2 regions of the Pseudocitrobacter sp. 2023LY-00077 genome follow, and region 2 is predicted to be linked to the other one. Evidence: predicted binding sites of a transcription regulator. Region 2 holds the regulator's gene; the other holds the start of a gene.
The links. The regulator Fur, encoded in region 2, represses iron uptake genes when iron is present. The targets are predictions, from matches to a motif close to ATAATAATGAGAACNACTATCAA.
Positions count from the first base shown of each region.

Region 1: efeU (iron uptake transporter permease EfeU) is a predicted target of Fur. The motif match lies at 1,466-1,488, and genes of this name have one in related genera.

Region 1 is NZ_JBSPEI010000011.1:193,238-196,657, forward strand. It holds gene efeO (iron uptake system protein EfeO) at 1-546, opposite strand, end outside; gene efeU (iron uptake transporter permease EfeU) at 582-1,415, opposite strand; gene putP (sodium/proline symporter PutP) at 1,662-3,170, opposite strand.
Region 2 is NZ_JBSPEI010000007.1:154,426-157,845, forward strand. It holds gene chiP (chitoporin ChiP) at 1-569, shown strand, start outside; gene chiQ (ChiQ/YbfN family lipoprotein) at 621-953, shown strand; gene fur (ferric iron uptake transcriptional regulator) at 1,067-1,519, opposite strand; gene fldA (flavodoxin FldA) at 1,802-2,332, opposite strand; gene ybfE (LexA regulated protein) at 2,483-2,776, opposite strand; gene ybfF (esterase) at 2,906-3,420, opposite strand, start outside.

The DNA of each region.
Region 1 (3,420 bases), on a different contig from region 2:
AATTGGTTCAATACGTTCGTAGTACTGACGCGTAGGTGCGTACAGGGATTTCGCTTTTTCGATATCCCCCGCTTTCACCGCATCGGTAAAGGCTTTAGTGGCTTTTACCAGCTCTGCCGTCTGCGCAGTCACATAGGTTTTATAGGCGGTAATCGCCTCGCCCAGGCTTAATACCGCATCGGCTTTCGCCGCATCCTTCGTGGCTTCACCTTTAACAATCAGCTTGCCTTTCGGGTTGGTCAGCAGGCCGCAGGTCATCTCATATTCACCCGGTTGCAGATTGGCGGTCATTTTTTGCGTAAAGCCCGGCGCGATATTTTCACGCTCTTCTACCACCATCACGCCCTTGAGGATCTCCCACTCCAGCGCCTTCTGGCTATGGTTCTGAATGATAAACTGTGTTTTACCGGCATTGACGGTGAGCGTCATCGGCTCACACTGTTTGTCGTTTACCGTGACATTGACCTTCGGAATGTCAGCAGCCTGCGCAGAGAATGCGAAAGAGCACAGCGCGGCGAGCACGCTACGGCGAAAAATAGTGTTCATGGTCCATCCCTTTCAATGAGTAAAAGCCATTTGCCTTACGGGGCGATACGTGATGCTGCATTCGGCGCGCGCGCTGGCCAGAAAAAGAGCGCCAGCGCAGGCAGTAAATAGAGTAACCAGACCGCCACTTCACTGACGCTTGGCGCTTCCTGGTAGCCAAATATGCCTTCCATCAACGTGCCAAACAGTGAGTGGGTGGTGAGCGTGCCGCTGAAATCAAACGCGACATCCTGGAAGTGGTTCCACAGCCCGGCTTCGTGGAACGCGCGAATCGCTCCGGCGGCAAGCCCTGCGGCGACCAGCAAAATAAACAGGCTGGTCCATTTGAAGAACGCGCCAAGGTTCAGGCGAATGCCGCCCCAGTAGAGCAAGAAGCCCAGCACGACGGCTGTCGCCAGCCCCAGCACCGCGCCCAGCGGTGGCCAGATACCGAGATCCTGCTGGAATGCCGCCAGCAGAAAGAACACCGATTCCAGCCCTTCACGCGCCACGGCGAAAAAGACCATCATCACCAGCGCCCAGCCGTGGTGATTGCCCCGCGCCAGCGCGTTATCCACCGCCTGTTCCAGCTGCTGTTTTACGTTGCGCGATACTTTGCGCATCCAGAACACCATCCAGGTCAGGATGACGACGGCGATAACCGCCACGATACCTTCAAACAGCTCCTGTTCTTTTTGCGGGAATTCGCCGGTGGTTTCGTTGATAAAGATACCCAGCCCGAGGCAGAGCGCCGCAGCCAGGAATACGCCAATCCACATCACGCCTATCAAGCCACCACGCTGTGTGCGTTTCAAATAGCTGGCGATAAGGCTAACAATCAGCGCGGCTTCTAATCCTTCGCGCAGCATAATCAAAAAAGGCACAAACATGCGAACGTCCTTAAATGTGAATCGCAGTCAACACATGCAAAGAAAAGTAAATGTGAGTGATAGCGATTATCATTACGCAAAGACGAAATTCAAGTGAAATATGTCGGAAATGATAAGCAAATGTAAAAGCAGTAAGATGTGCAGGCGGGAAATTTCGGATGATAAAATGCCGGATGCGGCTAACGCCTTATCCGGCCTACAAATTCTCCTGTAGGCCGGATAAGCGCAGCGCATCCGGCAACGTGTTTACTCCGCCTGTAAACGCGACGGCGGTGCAGAATGGTAATGTGCGTCCGCTTCTTCGAAGCGTTTACGCATCGCCGCTGACGGTGCTTTGTCCAGCAGGCTGAAGATAACAATCCCCAGGCTACCGAAAATGAAGCCCGGAATGATTTCGTACAGGCCCAGCAGCTCGAAGTGCTTCCAGACGATCACGGTTACCGCACCGATAATCATCCCCGCCAGCGCGCCGTTACGCGTCATACGTGACCACAGCACCGAGAACAGTACCACCGGGCCAAACGCCGCGCCAAAGCCTGCCCAGGCGTAACTCACCAGACCAAGTACGCGGTTTTCCGGGTTTGCCGCCAGCGCAATCGCCACCAACGCCACCACCAGCACCATCAAACGCCCTACCCACACCAGCTCTTTCTGGCTGGCGTTTTTACGCAGAAACGCTTTGTACAGGTCTTCCGTAATCGCGCTGGAGCACACCAGCAACTGGCAGCTCAGGGTAGACATCACCGCGGCCAGAATCGCTGAAAGCAGAATACCGGCAATCCACGGGTTAAACAGGATTTGCGCCAGTTCGATAAACACGCGTTCGGCGTTCTGACTTACCGGGCCCGCAACCGCCGGGTTATTCTGGAAGTAGGCGATACCAAAGAAGCCAACCGCGACCGCACCCGCCAGACACAGGATCATCCAGGTCATACTGATACGACGCGCATGCACGATGCTGTGGTGGGAATCTGCCGCCATGAAACGCGCCAGAATGTGCGGCTGACCGAAGTAACCAAGCCCCCAGCCCATCAGGGAAATGATGGCGACGAAGTTCAGCCCTTTGAGCATATCGATGTTCTCAATGCTCTTTTGCTTGATAACCTCCATCGAATCATCCAGGCCGCCCACGGCGAGGATAACCATCACCGGCGTCAGAATCAGCGCGAAAATCATCAGGCTGGCCTGCACGGTGTCGGTCCAGCTCACGGCGAGGAAGCCGCCGATAAAGGTGTAAATGATGGTCGCGGCGGCACCGGCCCACAGCGCCGTTTCATAACTCATGCCGAAGGTGCTTTCGAACAGACGCGCCCCGGCCACAATGCCTGACGCACAATAGATGGTGAAGAACAGCAGAATCACCAGCGCAGAGATAATGCGCAGTACGCGGCTCTTATCTTCAAAGCGTCCGGTGAAGTAATCCGGCAGCGTCAGCGCATTATTGTTGGCTTCGGTGTGTACACGCAGACGACCGGCAACCAGTTTCCAGTTGATCCACGCGCCAACGGTCAGGCCGATAGCAATCCAGCTTTCCGAGATACCGGCGATAAAAATGGCCCCCGGCAGGCCCATCAGCAGCCAACCGCTCATATCCGACGCGCCCGCAGAAAGCGCCGTCACAAAAGGCCCAAGACTTCGTCCCCCGAGGATATAATCATCGAAGTTTTTCGTCGATCGCCAGGCGAAAAACCCAATTAATATCATGCCAAAGATATAGACAAAAAAAGTCACCAGCATCGGTGTGCTTATATTCATTAAACTCTCCAGATTTATTCGTCGACAACATCCGACTTGTCGTTATTCCCTTACCGGAACGAGGTAAAGGCCTGTTCTGTTATTCAGGCGACCGTATCCTGACGGAAGCGAAGATTTTTCACAAATGATTTAACACTGCATTCACATCGAATGCATCCCTGTCGTAATACCATTTTCCTATAGGTTGCACTCCCTCACGCTTTTTAGGGTTGCACCATTTAGAACTGTTAACTAGCCCTCAAAATCAAGC
Region 2 (3,420 bases):
ATGACCGCACCGTAAACGATATTTATGACGGCACCGCGTGGTTGCAGGCGCTGACCTTCGGTTACAAAGTGGGGCAGGTTGACCTGCGTCTGGAAGGGACCTGGGTTAAGGCTGAAGGCCAGCAGGGCTACTTCCTGCAGCGTATGACGCCAACCTACGCCTCCTCAAACGGTCGCCTCGATGTGTGGTGGGATAACCGTTCTGACTTCAACGCCAACGGCGAAAAAGCGGTGTTCTTCGGTGCGATGTATGACCTGAAGAACTGGAACCTGCCGGGCTGGGCTGTAGGTGCATCATACGTCTACGCCTGGGATGCCAAACCGTCTACCTGGCAGATCAACCCGGACGCGTACTACGACAAAAACAAAACTATCGAAGAGTCTTCTTACAGCTTCGATGTGGCATACACCGTACAGGAAGGGCGCGCGAAAGGTACTCTGTTAAAACTGCACTTCACCCAGTACGACAACCACTCGGATATCCCGAGCTGGAGCGGTGGTTACGGCAACATCTTCCAGGATGAACGTGACGTGAAATTTATGGTTATCGCACCGTTCACCATCTTCTGATAAGTATTCAGGCGGGCCGCAGAGCCCGCCGTGTCGTATAAGGCTAATAACATGAAAAAAATAGTGATGATTGCTGCGCTGGTCGCGGCGCTGGCGGGCTGCGCTCAGTCTGAAGCACCAAAAGAAGATACGCGTTTAAAAGATGCCTATAGCGCCTGTATCAACACCGCAGAAGGCTCGCCGGAAAAAATCGAAGCCTGCCAGCAGGTGCTGAACGTGCTGAAGCAGGAGAAGGCGCACCAGCAGTTTGCCAATCAGGAGACCGTGCGGGTAAGCGATTATCAGGCGTGCATTCTGGCGAGAAAAACCGGTAACGATCAGGCCGTGAAGAAAGATTGCGGGTTAATCTGGCAGGAAATTCGCAGTAATAACACGACAAAGTAAGACAATAAGGCCTGCACAGAGCCGGGGACCTAAAGCGTCTCCGGCTTTTTTTGTCTTTACAGAGGCAATAAAAAAGCCAACCCGAAGGTTGGCTTTTCAGAATCTCGAAGAAATTACTTCTCTACGCCATCGTGCGCGTGTTCATCTTCGCGGCAGTCGCCCTCAGCACAGTGACCATACAGGTACAGGCTGTGGTTGGTTAGGCGGATACCGTGTTTCGCGGCAATTTCACGCTGACGAGCTTCGATGGAATCATCGCTGAATTCGATAACCTTGCCGCAGTCGAGGCAGATCAGGTGATCGTGATGGTGTTGTTGAGTCAGTTCGAAAACGGACTTGCCACCTTCAAAATTATGGCGCGTGACAATGCCCGCGTCATCAAACTGGTTCAGAACGCGGTAGACGGTCGCCAGACCAATCTCTTCACCCATGTCGATCAGGCGTTTGTATAAGTCTTCCGCGCTGACATGGTGATTGTCTGGTTCCTGAAGCACTTCCAGGATCTTTAACCGGGGAAGTGTGACTTTCAGGCCAGCCTTCTTTAATGCGGTATTGTTGTCAGTCATGCGGAATCTGTCCTGTTGCTAAACGATTGACTTCCAAACGCGGAAGTATCACAGAGAGTGCACCGAGTGTAATGCGTCTCATTATAGAATGACGCCTTCTAAATGAAAACAGCAAGACCTGGGCGAATAAAGATTTCGAAAACGAGGCTTGACCAGCAAACTCGCTAAATTCAGAAGATATTGTACAGATTTACGCTCAAAAGTTAAAAAATTGTAGCTATTATTTTGATTGCTTCTACCTATTAATGCGGCGTGATTTGAAAAGTCACGCCGCATCAAGAATCAGGCGTTTTTGATCTCTTCCAGATGCAGCTCTTCAGAAATCTGTTTTACCCATTTTTCTACACGTTCAGCGGTCAGTTCCGGCTGACGATCTTCATCAATAGCCAGACCTACGAAGTGGTCGTCATCGGCCAGGCCTTTAGAGGCTTCGAAGTGGTAACCCGCTGTTGGCCAGTGGCCGACGATGGTCGCACCGCGCGGTTCGATGATGTCGCGGATAGTGCCCAGCGCATCACAGAAGTATTCCGCATAGTCTTCCTGGTCGCCGCAGCCGAACAGTGCAACCAGTTTGCCATTGAAATCAACTTCTTCCAGCGTCGGGAAGAAATCGTCCCAGTCGCACTGGGCTTCACCGTAGTACCAGGTAGGGATACCCAGCAGCAGAATGTCGAATGCAGCCAGGTCTTCTTTGCTGCTCTTGGCAATGTCATGCACGTCGGCAACGTCTTTACCAAGCTGTTTCTGAATCATTTTTGCAATATTTTCGGTATTGCCGGTGTCGCTACCAAAGAAAATGCCAACGATTGCCATGAGTTAAATAACCTCTTGAAACTTAATGATATGGTGGTGGCGTATTGCCCACAGATAAGGGCAATCATAGCAGAACAGAGAAGGGTGCGGAATCAGCAATCGTACCGGACTGCACACTCTGCTACATGAAAGCGGGATTTTATGAAATTTTCAGAGCTTTTCCTGCGCGCGAAGCAGGGCTAACTGGCTCATCAGAATCTCTTCGATAAGCTCACTGCGACTCATATCGCGCGCGGTTGCCAGTTCGTTCAGGGCATCTACCGCATCGTTATTGAGTTTCAGCTCGACGCGCTTCAAACCGCGAACTTTATCGCGTTTTAATTGATTACGCTTATTGATGCGCAGCTGTTCGTCACGCGAAAGCGGATTGGTTTTGGGTCTTCCCGGCCGACGCTCATTTGCGAACAAATCAATTGTCGTTCGGTCCGTTTGTTCTTTTGCCATGATTCAGAGTGACTTCGGGGAAACAAGCTACCGGGAAACGCCCGGTGCAGACAGCGCGCAATCATACATCAGTGCAACCGACACGCCAACGACCACGGCCATAATGGCGCGCGGTCGTTGAGTTTTTAATCAGTCTGCTAAATATCGGCGGATGGCGCGCAGCACCGCGTCCGGTTTTTCCGCATGCACCCAGTGGCCAGCGCCTGCAATGACGTGCGCACGCGCCTGTGGGAATTGCGAGAGCAGGTCGTTACGGTAAGTTTCGGTAACATAAGGCGAATTTCCGCCGGGGATAAACAGTGCCGGATGATCCCACGCCGGAATCGTCTCCCAGCCGACGATGTGCGGGTACTGATCCCACAGCACCGGTACGTTAAAGCGCCACTCGCCGTCAACAAACGACTTCAGCAGAAACTGAATCACACCTTCTTCGGCTAAAAATTCGCGCATCACGGTTGCGGCCTGCTGGCGTGAGGAGACACCTGCGTTGGTGACTGCGTTAATCGCCGCAAAAATCTCATCGTGGCGACGCACATGATAATCCACCGGCGCGATATCAATAGCGACCAGATTATCGATGCGTTCCGGGGCTAGCGCGGTCAGGGCCATCACCGCTTTGCCGCCCATCGAGTGACCAATCACCG